Regions from separate parts of the Plantactinospora solaniradicis genome, predicted to be linked through region 1. Evidence: riboswitches for the same ligand, from Rfam matches in the RefSeq annotation. Region 1 holds a riboswitch; the other holds the start of a gene.

Region 1 (8,872 bases):
TCGACGAGCAGGTCGATCCCCCGGGTCTCGTCCCGGCCCTGGTACCGGACCAGGCCGCCGGCCGCGTCGAGCCGCACTCGGGCCTGGCCGACCAGGAAGGACTGGTTCCGGATACCCGCCACGATGACCTCGGCCAGCGCGGTGGCGGAGTCGAGCGTCGTCCGGTGCATCAGCACACCGAACTCGCCCGAGCCGGTACGGCCGCAGACGTCCGCGCGCCGGGCGGCCCGACGGACGACCGTGGCCACCGCCGAGGCGAGCCGGTCCTGGTCGTCCGTGCCGGTGCCGACCGCCGGAGCCACCGGCTCGACGGCCACCACCAGCAGTACGCCGGATCCGCCCCGCCGCGCGGTGTCGATCTCGTCGGCGAACCGCTGTCGGCTGAGCAGACCCGTGGCCGGGTCACGCCCGGCCAGTTCCGTCTGCACGGTTTCCCGACGCCGCGCCAACCGGACCCGTTCCTGCCGGGCCAACTCGACCTCGGTGATGTCCTGCCCGGTGACGACGATGCCGTACGGGCGGTTGTCCCCGTCGACGACGAACTCGACGTAGCAGTGCACGTACCGGGTGACCCGATCCGGGCGCACCACCCGGTACGTCGTCTCCTTGACCGTGCGCTCCCGCCACGCGGCCTCGACGGTTCGGCGTACCTCGGCGGCGTCGTCGGGATGGATCAGCCGGGTCAGCAGCCGGATCGAGGGTCGGACCGTTCCGGGCGGGTAGCCGAAGATCAGTGACATCTCGTCCGACCAGCTCAGCTCCTCGCTGGCCCGTACCCAGGTGAGGGTGCCGAGCTTGGCGAGCTGGGCCGCCCGGCTGATCCGGGCCGCCTCCTCGACGTCCGCCGCGAGCGGATCCCGTACGTCGATGTCGTCGATCAGGTCCCGGCCCTCGGAGACCGCGCGCTGGTACTCCTGCTGGACCCGGCGGGTGGCCCGTCGGGCCCGGGCCCGCTCCAACTGGCTGAGCGTCTGGTCCGAGGCCAGCGCGAGGATGTCGTCCAGGTTCATCCTCGCCCCCTTCCGGCGGGCGAATCGAATCCCGCCTCCTGCGCGAGTTCCTTCAACCGGCGCCGAGCCTCCTGCCGGTAGGCGCGCACCGTGTTGTAGGCGATCCCGAGCACCTGGGCGATCTCCAGATCGGACCAGCCGTCGAAGGCCATCGTGAAGACCTCCGCCTGACGCGGCGGCAACTGTGGCAACCAGCCCCGTAGCAACTCCCGCGCCTCCGCGGAGTCGGCCGGCTCGGCGAGGCGTTCCGGCGGCACCTCGTCCAGGCCCAGCACCACGTCCTGGCGGTAGCGCCGCCGCAGGACCAGCAGCTTGTACCGCGCGGTCTTGTACATCCAGGCCAGTGGCTTCTCGTAGTCGCGGATCTGTTCCCACTTGTCCCGGGCGGTGATGAAGGCTTCCTGTACGGCATCCTCGACCAGCCCACGGTCCGCGCACTGACTCGACAGAAAGCGCTCGACCTGCACGATGTTCTGCTGACAGAACTCCTCGAAGCTCAGGTCCGGCTCCGCCTGCCCCCGGTCCCCCAACCGGGCGGCCGACTCGGCCCGCGCCATCGCATTGTCCCCACTTCTCATGCCGCCACCTCGCCGCGCTCGGCGTCGTCATGAGTCTGGACCCCGAGCCAGCCGATCCGCTCGCAACGCTCGCTCATGCCGCCCTGCTCCCGTCTGTTCGACGGGATCCGTGCGGTTCCAGCCCACGGAGTTCGACAATGCGGTGTCCGTCGCGGTCCCGCTCGTCGATCCGTACGTCCGCCTGCGCACCGCCGGCAAGCCGGATCAGACCCGTGGTCCGGGCCTGGGTCCGCGCCGACCATTCCCGCTCAGACTGCATCCGCGTCCGGTGTCGGATGTAGCCGCGCAGCAAACCTCCGAGCCCTAATCCCCCGATCAGGCCCACCACGGCCGCTGCCACCGAACTCCCGGTCGACAGCCCCCCCAGCAAATCTGCCATCCTCGCCTCTCGCCATCCGTAGTTACCGTGCCGCGTATAACTCTCCGTCAAGGGCGTCGGCGTAGGGGGCGACCCGCTGAGGCGAAGATGGCAATGATCAAAAAAGCCTTGTCTAGCTGGGCGACTTCAGTCGATCAGACATCGTAGACAAGCCGATCATCGGACTACGGCTACTGTCCAGTATGGATTGCAGAGAGTAATTCCAGGCCCAATTCAGGAGCGGGGCAGGACGTCGCGGTCCGGAAGGTCGTCGTCGTCCTCGTCATCCTCGTCCTCGGCCCAGTTGCGGCGCATGAACGGCAGGGCGGCCCAGAAGGTCAGGAACCACACGCCGGTAAGCCCACTGAGCACGAACGCCACCGGGCGGGGCAGGATGAAGTCCGTTATCAGCAGCACCGAACTGACCATCGAGATCAGCATGAATGCCAGGCCGCCGGTGGCCATGCTGTGCGCGTACCGGACCAGTTCCGGCTTGCGCCCCTGCCGGAACAGTGCCCGGTGGAACGCGACCGGCGAAATGATCAGCGCCGTGGCGGCGGCGGCGGCGAGCAGCGCGACGACATAGGTGTCCTTCTGGAACTCCGTGGCCCTGGGGAAGCCGTTGCTGAACGGCAGGGTGAGCAGGAACGCGAAGAGGATCTGCACCCCCGTCTGCGCCACCCGCAACTCCTGCAACAGGTCGGCGAAGTTCCGCTGCCAACGCTGCTTCTCGGTCTCCACGGCCACCCGGGCACCTCCCGCCACCGATCGGGCCGATCCCGATCGAAGTTCGAAGCAGTTTGCCCAGTGCGGCCGAACATGAAACGCGAGGCGAATTCGCCGGGTGTCACCACCACGCAGTCTGCTCCGGCCGGGTCACCCGGCCGTCAAATCCCGCGCTCGCCGGACGACAGGCGGGATCCCGCACTGCTGCGCGAGATCACGGACGACATGGATCATCCCGCTCTGAACCGGCCCGGTCATCCCGCCCTGAACCGACCCGGGCATCCGCCTTCCGGCGTCCCGGTCAGGCGCCCCGCCGGATCCGCCCGGCGTACCGGGCCTCCAAGGCGTTGTTGTGCCCGTCGCTGTCCGGGATGTTCGCCGAGAGGTAGACCGGCGGCGTCTCCCCCGCCTCGACCAGCCGACGAACCACCTCCACCACGATCTGCTGGGCGAGCAGCGCGGCGGTGATCGACGACACCGCGCCGACCGCACCGCCACCGGGCAGCGGCAGAGTCGCGTCGCCGTACGGGGCGCCGTTGTCCAGGACCACGTCGGCCACGTCACCGAGTTTCCGCCCGGACGGATGCCGGGAGGGCACCCCGTCCGAATGCTCCCGGGAGGTGATCGCGATCAGGCCGTGCCCACGTTCCTTCACCAGCGACGCGAACTCCACGATGGTGCCGTTCACGCCCGAGTTCGAGGCGATCACGAAGACGTCCCGGGGGTCGATCGGGGACAGCTCGTAGAGCCGGTGCGCCACCGTCGGATCCCGCTCCAGGGTGGGACCGAGGATCTCGACCGACTCACCACCACGCAGTACCAGGTCTCGTAGCGCGATCCGGTTCGTCGGCACCAGCCCGCCCGCCCGACCGGCGATCTCCATGGCCAACGCCTCCGAGTGCCCGGTGCCGAACGCCTGCACCACACCCCCGGTCCGGAGTGCCGCCGTGATCAGGTCGGCCGCCAGACGTACACCCTCCCGCTGGCCGGCCGCCACCCGCCCGATCGTCTCGGTCACCACGTCGAGATAGCCCTGCGCGCTCAGTGTCACGAATCCTCCGACTCACTCGTACGGCTGCTTCGGCGGGGCGACCCGCCGCCACGACTCGACCTCGAGATAGGGAATGTCCACATCGCTCACCGGATCCTTGCCGAGCCGCGTGGTGTACCGGCCGACCACCTCGACCCAGGTGTCCGCCGGCACCCCGGTCGGGACGTCCCCGGACATGCCCAGCTTGATCGGGCGGCCGTCGGCGGCACAGCAGGAGAGGATCATCCGGGCCAGGATCGGTTCCCCGTCGGGTCCGGGCGCGACGAATCCGGTGAGCTGGACCCGACGGTCGTGCAGCGTGACGCCCTGGTCGAAGATGGCCCGCCCCGCATAGTCCAACAGGGTGATCCGCACCGGGTCGCCCTCCGGAAGCGGCGGGTACTCCTCGGTCTCCTGACCGGTCAGCGCGGTCCCGGCCTGCCCGGCGGCGTACGACCCGAGGGCCGGTGGCGAGATCAGCAGCAGTCCGAGTACGGGCAGGATGAGCAGCCAGCCCACCCGTGGCTCGTGGTGACCGTGCCCATCGTGGTCCTGCCCGCCAGAGCCGTGCCCGTCCGGCCCGTCCTGCCCGTCAGAGCCGTGCCCGTCCGGCCCCCGGCGCCGGAGGTCGTACCAGAGCGTCATCGCCGCGCAGGCCACCAGCAGGATCCCGGCGACGATCAGGAACGGGCGCAGCCCCTCCTTGACGTACCGCAGGTAGACGTCGGTGAAGCTGGCCTTGAGCACCGAGCCGCCGAGCAGCAGCAGCACCACCGCCTGCGCCTGCCGGCTCACCGCGCGCCCCCGACAACGGCGCCACGGATCGCAGGACCGCAGTTCACAGAACCACGGATCACAGGGCCGCGGTTCACAGGACCACGGCTCCCACGCCGACCGCCACCAGTACGGCGACGACGAACGTCGCCGGGGCGAACCGGGCCGCGAACCGGCGGCCGAAGACGCCGGTCTGCATCGAGATCAGTTTGAGGTCGACCATCGGGCCGACGACCAGGAACGCCAGCCGGGCGGAGAGCGAGAACTGCGACAGCGAGGCCGCTACGAAGGCATCGGCCTCGGAACAGATCGACAACAACACCGCCAGTACGGCGAGGGCGAGCACCGACAGCACCGGATTGTCGGCGAGGGTCTGCAACCACCGCTCGGGCACCAGCACGTTGATGCAGGCCGCGGCCATCGCACCCAGCACCAGGAACCCGCCGGCGTGCACGACGTCGTGCCGTACCGCCGCCCAGAAGGCACGGCCCTTCGACAGGTCGTCCAGCTCGGGGCGGTGGGGCAGCCGGAGCCAGTCGGCCCGGCCGAGCCGCAACCAGAGCCATCCCATGATCATAGCGACGATCAGGCTGGCCACGGCGCGTCCGACCACCATCTCCGGGTTGTTCGGAAAGGCGACCGCAGTCGCCGCCAGCACGATCGGATTGATCGCCGGAGCGGCGAGCAGAAACGCCAACGCGGCTGCCGGGGTGACCCCACGCCGGATCAGTGACCCGGCGATCGGCACCGAGCCGCACTCGCAGCCGGGCAGCACGACGCCGGCCGCACTCGCCACCGGCACGGCGAGCGCCGGATGCCGGGGCAGCGCCCGCGCCCAGAACGACCGGGGTACGAAGACGGCGATGACGGCGGAGAGCAGTACCCCGAAGACCAGGAAGGGCACCGCCTGCACCATCACCGAGACGAAGACCGTCGTCCAGGTCTGCAACCGCGGGGTGGAGATGACCGATGCCACCGGTCCCCGGAAGACGACCAGCAGGATGAGCAGCCCGGCGAGCACCTCGACCGAGCCGACCTGGTCACCGAACCGCCCCCGACGGGGCCGCCCGGCCACCTCCGGGTCGGGCAGCGGTGCGTCGTCGACCGGCGGGAGGGTGGTGCCGATATCGTCGCCCGACCGGGCATCCCGAGCGGTGACCCGGTCCGGCACGGTCACGGCTACGACATCTCCTAAACAGGCGGATCGGTGGCGAAACTGGGCCACCCAGCCTAACCCGGCACAGGGTGTCGACGACCACATCTGGCTGCCCCGCCGCTATCGGCGCTGCCCGATCCGGTGCTAGCGTCTGCGAAACAACTGCACATCCGACAGGGGAGCGCACAGCGCTGAGAGTGCGGGTCACACCCGCAGACCCTCGAACCTGATCTGGGTAATGCCAGCGCAGGGAGTTCGGTCGAGTCTCCAGCCGCGCCGCAGTCCGGGCCCTCCGGATTGCGGCGTGCGTCCTACCTGGTTCGCTGCGCGACTGGGAGGCAAGATCATGAAGCAATCCAGCAACACCCGATGGCGCACGGTCGACATCGTCGTCGCGTCGGTCATCGCGGTCGCGTTCGGAGTCATCTTCTGGGCCTGGAACATGGTCTGGAGTGCCACCGAGGGCGCGTTCACCTTCTTCCCGCCGGCCCAGGCGGTCATCTACGGCGTGTGGCTGCTGCCCGGCGTACTCGGGGGGCTGGTGATCCGCAAGCCCGGCGCCGCGCTGTACTGCGAGTTCGTCGCGGCGTTCGTCTCGGTACTGCTCGGCAGCCAGTGGGGCACGGTCGCCATCATGCAGGGACTCGCCCAGGGCCTCGGCGCGGAGGCGGCCTTCCTCGCCGTCCGTTATCGCTCCTTCCGGCTGCCGGTCGCGGTCGGATCCGGCACCCTCGCCGGGCTCGTCGCCGCGCTCTTCGACCAGTGGCGCTACTACTCCGAGCTCGACTTCGACTCGTTCCGGCTCCCGGTCTTCCTGATCACGGTGGTCAGCGCCGCCGTCATCGCCGGGGCCGGCAGTTGGGTCCTGACCCGGGCCCTGGCCCAGACCGGCGTACTGGACCGGTTCCCCGCCGGCCGCGAACGTACCGCCGTCTGACCGGCGACGGAGCGCGGACGGGGACACGGTCGAAACGGTGCTGCGGTGAGCGCGGTCGAACTGCGCGGATTCGGGTGGCGGCACGCCGGTCGGCGGGCCTGGGCGGTCCGTGACGTCGACCTGCGGATCGAGCACGGCGAACGGGTACTACTGCTCGGCGCCTCCGGAGCCGGCAAGAGCACCCTGTTGGCCGCGCTCGCCGGGCTGCTCGCGGAGGACTCCGGAGAGCAGGAGGGCACCGTCGAGATCGACGGGCTGGACCCCCGCAAGGGCCGGGAGCGGGTCGGCATCGTCTTCCAGGACCCGGAGACGCAGTTGGTGATGGCTCGGGCCGGCGACGACGTGGCGTTCGGGCTGGAGAACCGGGGCGTACCGGCGCCGGAGATCTGGCCCCGGGTCTCCGGCGCGCTGCACCGGGTCGGCTTTCCCTATGGGCTCGACCGATCGACGGCGGCACTCTCCGGTGGCGAGCAGCAGCGGCTCGCCCTGGCCGGCGTACTCGCGCTCCGGCCCGGTCTGCTGCTGCTGGACGAGCCGACCGCCAACCTGGATCCGGCCGGCGCGGCACTGGTCCGCGACGCGGTCGCGACGGCGGTGGACGCCGACAGCACACTGATCCTGGTCGAACACCGGGTGTCGGAGGCGCTGCCGCTGGTCGACCGGGTCGTGGTACTGGAGCCGAGTGGAGGCGTACGGGCCGACGGGTCCCCCGAGGCGGTCTTCGCGGCGCACGGTCCGGCACTGGCCGCCGCCGGGGTCTGGGTTCCGGGGCCGCCGCCGGCACCCCGGCGGGCGCTCGCCCCGGCCGGCGACACCCTGCTCGCCGCCGAGCGGCTCGGCCTGGCACCCCGGCTGGCCCCGACCGACCTCCGGGTACGCGCCGGCGAGGCGCTCGCCGTACTCGGTCCCAACGGCACCGGCAAGTCCACCCTGGCACTGCTGCTCGGCGGCCTGCTCCGACCCGGGACCGGCCGGCTGTCGGCCACCGGGGCACTCGCCGGACGGTACGCCAACACGGCACCGCACCGGTGGCGGGCGCCCGTACTGGCCAGCCGGATCGGCTCCGTGTTCCAGGACCCGGAGCACCAGTTCGTCAGCAGCACCGTCTTCGACGAGCTGGCGCTCGGGCCACGGCGGATCGGTCAGCCCGAGCCGGCGGTGAAGTCCACGGTGGACGAGCTGTTGGACCGGCTTCGGCTGGACCAGTTGGCCGGAGCCAACCCGTACACCCTGTCGGGTGGCCAGGCGCGACGGCTGAGCGTGGCGACGGCGCTGGCCACCGCGCCCCGGCTGGTGATCCTGGACGAGCCCACCTTCGGCCAGGACCGGCGCACCTGGATCGAGCTGGTCGACCTGCTCGCCGGGCTACGCGACGCCGGGCACGGCATCGTCACCGTCACCCACGACGCCGACTTCGTCGCGGCGCTGGCCGACCGGACGGTGTCGCTCGGCGACCGCGCCGGCCCGGTGACCGGCCCGAGCGGATCCCTCGACGGACCCGCCCGGCGGGCCGGATGATCCCCTACCAGCCGATCGCGGCCTCCGACGCGCCACTGGCCCGGCGCAATCCGGTCGCCAAGCTCGCCGCCGCGCTGGTCGTCTCGATCGCGCTGATCGCGACGGTGGATCCGGTCGCGCCGGCGGTCGCGATCGGATTCGAGCTGGCCGTGGTGCCCCTGTTCGGCATCGGGTATCCGGCACTGGCCCGGCGGGCCTGGCCACTGCTGCTCAGTGCCCTCGGCATCCTGTGCACCCTGGTGCTCTTCGCCGCCGAGCGGACCGGCCCGACGCTGTTGCAGGTCGGACCGGTCCTGGTCACCACCGGTGTGCTGGTCACGGCGTTGGGGATGGCACTCCGGGTGATCGCGGTGGCGCTGCCCGGCGTACTGGTATTCGCGACCACCGACCCCACCGACCTGACCGACGCGCTGATCCAGAACGTCAAGGCTCCACCCCGATTCGCGATCGGCGCGCTGGCCGCGTTCCGCCTGGTACCGCTGCTCGCGCTGGAGTGGCAGATGTTGAGCATGGCCCGGCGGGCCCGGGGAATCGACGCCGGACGCAACCCGCTGGCCCGGATGCGGCTGTTCGGCTCGACCGCGTTCGCGCTGCTGGTCGGCGCGATCCGCCGGGGTACCCGACTGGCCACCGCGATGGACGCCCGGGGCTTCGACTCGGGCTCGCCGCGTACCTCTGCCCGGCGTCAGCGGTTCGGCGGCGCCGACGCCGCCCTGATCGTCGGTGCGACCGCGCTGGCCGCCGGGGCCCTCGCGGTCAGCGTCGCGCTCGGCACCTTCCGGCCG
Region 2 (8,872 bases), on a different contig from region 1:
GCCCACCGCCGGATCACCCCGCTGGGCGGGACGGTGCTGAACGGTGATCACCGGCGGGTGCCGGCATCGGGTCGGTACGACCTGGTCTGCGCGTTCGAGGTACTGGAGCACATCGCCGACGACGCGGGCGCACTGGCCGAGTGGCTGCCACTGGTCAGGCCCGACGGCCACCTGCTGCTGTCGGTGCCCGCCGACCCGCACCGGTTCGGTGCCTGGGACACGCTGGTCGGGCACTACCGGCGGTACTCCGCGGGGCAACTCCGGCAGCGGCTGCTCGACGCCGGAGCGACCGGGGTACAGGTGATCCACTATGGCTGGCCGCTCGGCTACCTGCTCGACTCGGTACGGGACCACTGGGCGGGCCGCCGTGCCACCGGATCCGGGCCGACGACGAGCCCGATCGCCGCCCGCCCGGATCCGGCGGAAGGCGCGGGTGTGCCGCCGTACGGAGAGGACGGGCCGGTGGCGGGAGCGGGCGGTACCGCCGAGGAGCGCACCCGCACGTCGGGACGGATTCTGCAACCGAGCGGCGCACTGGCCGGTGGGGCGATCCGGATGGCGGTCTCGCCGTTCGCCGTACTCCAGCGGATGCGTCCGGATCGGGGTCCGGGGCTGGTGGCGCTGGCCACCCGTCCCGGATAGGTCGAGGAGCCGGACCGGAGCGGGCCGGCGGCCGACGCTCTCAGTCGCGGACGGCGGCCCGGAGGGTGGCCACCGGAAAGAGGGCGTACGGCCCGTCCCGCGCCACGGCCCGTGCCTCGATCGACGCGGGCAACCAGTCCGGGCGCTGCCGCAGGTTCATCAGCACCAGGTCGTCGGGGCGAGCGGTCGGATCGGTACGCAACGTCTCGGCGGTGAGCATCCGGGGCGCCAGCCGCCAGTAGTAGGCGAACCAGCGTGGCGTCGTCACGCTCGTCCCGGCCACCCAGGCGTACCGCTGTCCCGCTGCCGGCGGGTGCTCGGCGACGAGCCGCCCGGCCTGGGTCGGCTCGGTCAGCAGTCGGTGCCGGACCGAACCGGCGACCAGCCCCGCGCCGAGGTACGTCCCGAGGGCGGCCCAGATCAGCACGACGGTGACCAGCCCGGCGGACCGCCGGCCCACGATCCGGGAGAGCGGCCGGGAGCCGCGCCGCGCCGCCTCCGGGCCCGGCGCCAGGGCCGTCGCCGTCGCCAGGGCCGTCGGCGGGGCCGTCGCCGGGGCGGGGGTCGGCTCCACCGGTCCGTCGACCAGGCGCTCCACGATCCGGTCGAGGAGTACGCCCATGCCGACCAACCCGACCACGAGGACCGGATACGACCAGTACGAGTGGACGTACGCCCCGTTGCTCAGCCCCAGCACCCAGGCAGCCGTGAAGCCGATCGCCATCGCCAGGTAGCCCCGGGTCCGCCGGTCCAGCAGCCCGGCGGTCGCGCCGAGCGGCAGCGCGCCGAGATACCAGACCGGAAGCAGCAGGTACGCGAAGTGCCACTGCCGGCCGAGGAACTGCGGAACGGTGTAGTCGCCGCCCGTACTGCGTAGCTCGGCCTGGCCGCCGAGCAGGCCCGCCCCGGTGACGCCGACCACGAAGGCGAGGCTGATCGCGAGCCCGGTCAGCATGCCGGCCGCCACCAGGATCGTCGTCCGGTCGATCCGCCGGGCCAGGAACAGCCACAGCCCCAGCGCGGCGGCGAACGCGATGCCGGGCCAGGACACCAGCGTGGTCAACAGGGCGGCGGCACAGGTGCCGGCGACGAGGGCGCGGCCGGGATCGGGTCGCGCGCGCAGCCGTACGACGGCGGCGGAGAGCGCCAGGATGGGGCCCAGGTCGAACATCAGCGGGCTGTAGACCCAGTAGAAGGGCGTGGCCACCATCAGCCCGACCGCGAGCAGGGTGGCCGACCAGCGGATCCCGAACCCGCGCAGCAACGCGGCGCCGGCCGGGATGATCAGCAGGGCGAGCAGGTACGGCGGCAGCCACACCCGGTATTCGGCGTCGCCGGGCAACAGTCCGGTCAACGCGGTGAGGAGATTGAGCAGGGGCGGATGGTGTGCGTACGGGGACGAGGCGTACGGCGCCCAGTCGGCACCGAACTGCGAGCCGAGGATGCCCTGCTCCTGTAGGTTCCGCTCGTGCAGGGCGTACCGCCCGACGATCCGGCCGAGGTGGTTGTCGCCGAACGGTGCGCCGAGCAGTGGTACCCAGGTCGACGCGACCACGGCGGTGATCCCGCCGACCGCGCTCCAGCCCAGCCGTTCGGTCCGACGTCCGGCGCTCGGAGCGGAAACCGAGGCGGGAGCGGAAAGCGTTACGGTCGTCGGCGACATCCCGCTCACGATCGTTTTCCGGGCGGCCAGTCGATTCTGGACCTGACGATGAGGTCGGCGAGGAGAGCCACCGCTCCGACGATCAGGCCGGCGCAGAGTAGCAGCACGGTGTTGGTGGCGATTCGGACCGGATGCGCGATCAGGTCGTAGACGACTTTTCCTGATCCAATGCCCAGCAGGAAGAGCGACGGCGGCATCAGGACCTTGAGTGGATTGAAATACATCACCATTCGGAGCACCTGGAGGATGTACCGGTAGGCGTCTCGGACGAAGTGGAACTTCGACGATCCCGACCGCCGGGAATAGGTGATCGGAAGGTAGTGCACGTCGTGCTGGTTGTGCAGAAACGCCATCGTGATGGTGGTGACGCAGGAGAATCCGGGCGGAAGCAGTCGGAGGTACGGCAGCGAGACGTCGCGCCGGAATGCCCGGAGCCCGGAGTTGAGGTCCGGGATACGGGTGCCGGCCAACCGTTCGGCGATCTTGCGGATGAGCCACTTCGCGGGAACCCGGAGAAACTTGTGTGAGCCCTGCTCGCTGGTCCGGGCGCCGACGACCTGGTCAACGTGCGGGTCGCGGAGGAGCAGCCGGACGAATTCGGGGATGCGTTCGTTCGGATAGGTCATGTCCGCGTCGGTCCAGACCACGATGTCACCACGAGCCTGTTCGGTGCCGATCCGACGCGCGGTGCCGGAGCCGCCGTTGCGGTGGAAGGCCAGTATCCGCAGCTGCGGAAAGCGGTCGGCGGCCTCGCGCAGGACCTCCAACGTGTGATCGGTGGACGCGTCGTCGATCGCCAGCAATTCGTACCGGAGACCGCTGCGGTCCATCGCCGTGGTGATGCGCTCTATCTCGGTCAGTACGTGCGCCTGCTCGTTGTAGCACGGCAGCACGATGGTCACCTCGGTCGGCGCGCTGTTGTCCCTGCTGACCTGAGCGGGGACGATGGAGGTGTCCGCGCCGGGGCGGTCGAATCGGCCGTTCACCGTCATGTGAACCCCCGCCTCCGACAGTCGCACGGCGACCATGGACGGCACGGGTTTCGTAGCGGTCGCCGAATTCGTGCCCACGATATAGCAGTTTTCGGGCTTCGCACGCGACGCGCCGCCGATGACGATATAAATGGCCATGAAACTGTTTTGTGAATGTCTTTTCCTTCGCCGGGTGTACCGACGGTGGCGGGAGGGCCGGGCCGGGACCGGGAGCATAAGGTTGATCACGTGACTGAGATGACCTACCGCCGGTTGGGCGACTCCGGGCTCGTGGTGTCCGTGGTCGGCGTCGGCTGCAACAACTTCGGCCGCAAGCTCGACGCCGCCGGCACCCGTGCGGTCGTCGACGCCGCGCTGGACGCCGGGATCAACTTCTTCGACACCGCCGACATCTACGGGGAGCCGCACGGCGGGTCGGAGGAGCAGCTCGGTGCCGCCCTGCGCGGTCGCCGGGACGACGTCGTGCTGGCGTCCAAGTTCGGCATGGACATGTCCGGGATGAACGGGCCGGACCATGGTGCCCGGGGGTCCCGGCGCTACCTCGTACGGGCGGTCGAGGCGTCCCTGCGCCGGCTGGGCACCGATCACATCGATCTCTACCAGCTTCACGAGCCCGATCCGGGTACGCCGATCGAGGAGACGCTGAGCGCGCTCGACGACCTCGTACGGGCGGGGAAGGTCCGCTACCTCGGCAACTCGAACTTCAGCGGCTGGCAGATCGCCGACGCGGCGTGGACGGCGCGCACCCGGGGGTTCACGCCGTTCGTCAGCGCCCAGAACCACTACAGCCTGCTGCATCGCGAGGTAGAGGCCGAGGTGGTGCCGGCCGCCCAGCGGTTCGGCCTCGGCCTGCTGCCCTTCTTCCCGCTCGCCGACGGACTGCTCACCGGCAAGTACAAGCGGGGAGCCGACGCGCCGTCGGGCAGCCGCCTGGCCGGCAGCGCTCCGCGCTACGCCGCGCGCCTGGCGTCCGCCCCGTGGGACACCATCGAGGCGATCGAGAAGTACGCGGCCGAGCGCGGTCTCTCCCTACTGGACGTGGCGATCGGTGGCCTGGCCGCCCAGCCCGCGGTGACGTCGGTGATCGCCGGCGCGACCACCCCCGACCAGGTGCACGCCAACGCCCAAGCCGCCCGCTGGCACCCCACCCCCACCGACCTGGCGGCCCTGCTCACCCTCCTCTAGCGCCCGGAGGCGTGACTGGAACGCCAGTGCTGTTTCGGCGGGGTTGTTACCTCGCTGATGTTCCAGTCACGCTCCGCCGAGTGCCCGTGAGCGTGCGTTCGCGGATCGCCTGGGAGGCCAGGCGGGTGATTTGGGTGGGATTACGGAGTACGTCGTCGGCGGTGAACCGGAGCACGATCCACCCGGCGGCCCGAAGGGCGTTCAGTCGGGCGACGTCCCGGCGAAAGTGCTGCCGATCCCGATGGTGGTCACCCTCGTATTCCAACGCGATCCGCCAGCGCGGATAGGCGAGATCCACCCGCCCGAGGAAGCGCCCCTGAGCGTCGTACACGTCGTACTGGGGAGTCGGTGCCGGCAGGTCGGCGTCGACCAGTACCAACCGGAGCCGGGTCTCCATCGGAGACTCGCTCTCGGGCTCGGCCAGGGACAACACCTCGCGCAGCAAGGCAACCCCGGGCCAGCCGGCACGGTCCACGAAATAGCCGGACAGCGCGGCGGGCTTCACCAGCCGGCGGTTGAACAGTGCGTCGATCGCGACGACCGCGCTGGTCCGAGGTGGCCGCCGGCCAAGGTCGAACGCGGTGCGAACCGGCGTGGTGACCGGCAGCCCCGCGAAGGTGGTGACATCCTGCGCCGACAGCGTGGAACGGGTGACGGTCAACTGAGGACGGGGTCGTAGCCGCACCGCCTCGGGCAGCACGACCGAGACCGGACCGGTTCGCGGAAGCAGGTCGACGCCCCACAGGTACGCCGCGCTGAGTCCGCCGATGGCGGCGCCAGGCGGCAGGACGAGCGCCGCCGCGTCGCACCACATCCGGTGGTCGTTCTCGCGATAGCCGTCCACGTGCACGTACACGTCGGGCAGCAGCCGATGCCAGGACGGACCACGCAACATGGCCTTCGTGAGCAGCCCCTCGGCGACCGCCCGGCTGCCCACGAAGGGGAGGAAGGCCAGCTGCCGGGGCATGGTGGACACGCGAGGCATCGACCGAGCATGTCGTAACCGGTCGGTACCCCGCTGCCCCGCCGACGCCGTACCCGAAATGGGTGTGCGGTGGGTCACGGGTCTTTACGTCACCGTTACAAAGCGCGTACGCTCGCCGACAAGTAACCCACGGGAGCCCGGTGCACCGGGCTGAGAGGGGGGCTGAAGCCCCCGACCGTTGAACCTGATCCGGGTAATGCCGGCGCAGGGAGGAGCGTTGCCGTGTCGTCTCTTGGTCGCCTGCATCTCATCACCGACACCCGCCCCGGGCGGGATCCGCTCGCGGTGGTCCGGGCCGCCCTGTCGGTGGCCGGTCCCGAACTGGTCGTCCAGGTACGGGTCGAGGACGACACCGACGACCGCACGGCGTACGAGTTGGCCGGCCAGGTGCTGGCGCTGTGCGCGGCGGCGGGAGCGTCGTGCCTGGTCAACGACCGGTTGCACATCGCGCTCGCGATCGGTGCGTCGGGCGGGCACGTCGGTGGGCGTGATCTTCCGGTGAACGTGGCCCGGCGGGTGCTCGGTCCGGCGGCGGTGCTCGGCGCTACGGCCCGCGATCCGGATGCCGGGGTGGCCGCGGTGACGGCCGGCGCCAGCTACCTCGGCGTCGGCCCGTGTCACGCCACCACCACCAAGTCGGGGCTTCCGGCGCCGATCGGGCCGGACGGGGTTCGCCGGGTCGCCTCGGCGGTGTCGGTACCGGTGATCGCGATCGGCGGAGTCACCGCGGTGCGGGTGCCCGAGCTGCTCGCCGCCGGGGCGTACGGCGTCGCCGTGGTCGGGGCGCTGTCCCAGGCAGCGGATCCGGCCCGGGCCACCCTCGAACTTCTCCACGCGCTGCGTCGACCGACGCTGCCCGCGAACCAGGCCGCCCCGGTCGCGAACCAGACCGCCCCGGTCGCGGCTCAGACCGCCCCGGTCGCGGATCAGGGGCGGCGTGAGGTGCCGGCGCCGGTGATGGGATCCGGCCGAGGCCATCCGCCAGGTGGGGGTGTCGCCGTCGCGCCTCCCGCCGGAGCGGCGGAGTGCTAGCCACCGGCCTGCCCGACGTAGCGGTCATCGGTGCCGGTCCGATCGGACTGGCCATCGCCTGGCGGTGTGCCACTCGGGGGATGCGGGTCACGGTGTACGACCCCGATCCCGGCTCCGGCGCGTCCGACGTCGCGGCCGGCATGCTGGCCCCGGTCGCGGAGACGTACTTCGGCGAGCGGATGCTGACCGGGCTGCTGGTCGAGTCGGCCGCCCGATGGCCGGGCTTCGTGGCCGAACTGGCCGAATGCGCCGGACTGGATGTCGGCTACCGCACCGAGGGCACCCTGACGGTGGCGCTCACCGGCGACGACCTGGCCGAGGCGGAGCGGCTGTGGTCGTACCAGCGGGAGTTGGGCCTGCCGGTGACGCCGCTGCGCCCGGCGGAGCTGCGGGCCCACGAGCCGTCGCTGGCACCAAGATTGCGCGGTGGCGCCCTCGCCCCCGGCGACCACCAGGTCGACCCGCGCCGGCTGGTCGCCGCGCTCCGGATCGCGGCCCGGCGGGCTGGGGTGTCCCTGGTGGAGACGCCGGTACGCCGACTGTCCGACCTGGCCCGCCCGGCGGGCGTGACCGTGGTGGCTGCCGGCTGCGGTACGGCGGCACTGACCGGCCTGCCGATCCGGCCGGTCAAGGGGCAGGTGCTCCGGCTGCGAGCGCCGGGTGGCGCCGGGCCCGGCTTCCGGCGGGTGATCCGCGGATACGCGGACGGCCGGTCGGTGTATCTCGTGCCACGGGCCGACGGTGAGGTGGTGATCGGCGCGACCGTCGAGGAGCGGGGCGATCTCGACGTCACCGCCGGGGCGGTGCTCGATCTGCTCCGGGCCGCGACGGACCTGCTGCCGGAGATCGCCGAGTACGAGTTGGTGGAGGCCCGCGCCGGCCTGCGTCCGGGTACGCCGGACAACGCGCCGCTGATCGGCTCGCTGGTGCACCGGCCGGAGGTGGTGGTGGCGGCCGGGCACTACCGGCACGGGATCGTGTTGACCCCGATCACCGCCGACCTGGTCGCCGACCTCCTGGCGACCGGGGTGGCCGATCCACTGCTCGGGCCGTTGGCTCCGGACCGGTTCACCGCCGAGCGCGGCCCCGACGTCGACGCCCCGCACCGTGCTCCCGCCGTGGAGCGACCGAGCGACCACACCGACCTCGACGCTCCGCCCGGCGGCCCGGCCACCGGGTACGCGAGCGACCGCCCTGTTGTCGATGACCAGCCGTCCCACCTCGGGAGGATGCGATGGAGCTGACCGTGAACGGTGTCGAACGCCGGCTGCCGGGCGAGGTGACCCTGGCGGATCTCGTCGCCCAGTTCACCGGGGAGAGCCGAGGTGTGGCGGTCGCGGTGAACGGTGAGGTGGTGCCCAGGACCGGCTGGCCGGCGCGGGCGTTACGGGACGGGGACCGGGTCGAGGTACTGACCGCGGCCCAGGGCGGGTGAGCGCCGTGTCGACCCCGCCGCCCGCCAGCCTCGTGTCGTCGTCCGCCGAGCAAGGTTCGCCCCGTGTCGGGCGGGTGTCGTCGCCCGACGGGTCGGTGACGCCGGCCGCCGAGTCGGGGTTCGTGCTCGGCGGGAAGACGTTCGGTTCCCGGCTGATTCTCGGCACGGGCGGGGTGACCAGCCCGTACATGCTGGAGCAGGTGGTCCGGGCCAGCGGCGCCGAACTGGTCACCGTCGCACTCCGCCGGATCGACAGCACCGCGACGATGGGCGGCGGGATGCTGGAGGTTCTCGCACGGTGCGGCGTACGGCTGCTGCCGAACACCGCCGGCTGTCGTACGGCCACCGAGGCGGTGACCGTCGCCCACCTTGCGCGGGAGGCGTTCGAGACACCGTGGATCAAGCTTGAGGTGATCGGGGACGAGCGCACCCTGCTACCCGACGCGGTCGAACTGGTCTCCGCCGCCGAGCGGCTGGTCGCCGACGGCTTCACGGTGTTGCCGTACACCACCGACGATCCGGTGCTGGCCCGACGGCTCGCCGACGCCGGCTGTGCCGCGGTGATGCCGGCGGGTGCGCCGATCGGTTCCGGGCTCGGCATCGGCAACCCGCATCACCTGCGGCTGCTCCGGCAGAGCGTCGAGGTACCGGTGATCCTGGACGCCGGCATCGGTACGGCCTCCGACGCGGCGCTGGCGATGGAGCTGGGCTGCGATGCGGTGCTGTTGGCCAGTGCCGTGACCCGGGCGGCCGATCCGGTGCGGATGGCGACGGCCATGCGGCTCGCCGTCGAGGCGGGTCGACTGGCGGCCGGTGCGGGGCGGATTCCCCGGCGGTTCCACGCCCTCGCGTCCACACCGGACGAGGGGCGGCCGGAACTGTGAACCGAGGAACGGCCGGAACTGTGAACCGGGGATCGGCCGGAGCGGTGGACCGAG

Evidence for each region. Region 1 has a riboswitch for thiamine pyrophosphate ahead of ACFP2T_RS37270 (ECF transporter S component). Riboswitches for the same ligand answer to the same signal wherever they lie in the genome.
Region 2: linked by a shared signal. The riboswitch ahead of thiE (thiamine phosphate synthase) and the one ahead of ACFP2T_RS37270 (ECF transporter S component) in region 1 are both predicted to bind thiamine pyrophosphate.

The regions. Positions count from the first base shown of each region.
Region 1 covers NZ_JBHSPR010000053.1:157,220-166,091, forward strand. The annotation lists gene ACFP2T_RS37240 (EAL domain-containing protein) at 1-1,010, opposite strand, end outside; gene ACFP2T_RS37245 (RNA polymerase sigma factor) at 1,007-1,588, opposite strand; gene ACFP2T_RS37250 (DUF6328 family protein) at 2,181-2,693, opposite strand; gene ACFP2T_RS37255 (sugar isomerase domain-containing protein) at 2,974-3,723, opposite strand; gene ACFP2T_RS37260 (TIGR03943 family putative permease subunit) at 3,736-4,497, opposite strand; gene ACFP2T_RS37265 (permease) at 4,571-5,566, opposite strand; TPP riboswitch at 5,798-5,903, shown strand; gene ACFP2T_RS37270 (ECF transporter S component) at 5,979-6,569, shown strand; gene ACFP2T_RS37275 (ABC transporter ATP-binding protein) at 6,615-8,087, shown strand; gene ACFP2T_RS37280 (energy-coupling factor transporter transmembrane component T family protein) at 8,084-8,872, shown strand, end outside.
Region 2 covers NZ_JBHSPR010000020.1:337,739-346,610, reverse strand. The annotation lists gene ACFP2T_RS25900 (class I SAM-dependent methyltransferase) at 1-642, shown strand, start outside; gene ACFP2T_RS25895 (ArnT family glycosyltransferase) at 683-2,305, opposite strand; gene ACFP2T_RS25890 (glycosyltransferase family 2 protein) at 2,311-3,297, opposite strand; gene ACFP2T_RS25885 (aldo/keto reductase) at 3,535-4,482, shown strand; gene ACFP2T_RS25880 (DUF559 domain-containing protein) at 4,529-5,467, opposite strand; TPP riboswitch at 5,587-5,695, shown strand; partial or broken gene thiE (thiamine phosphate synthase) at 5,690-6,307, shown strand; gene thiO (glycine oxidase ThiO) at 6,493-7,743, shown strand; gene thiS (sulfur carrier protein ThiS) at 7,734-7,934, shown strand; gene ACFP2T_RS25860 (thiazole synthase) at 8,030-8,818, shown strand.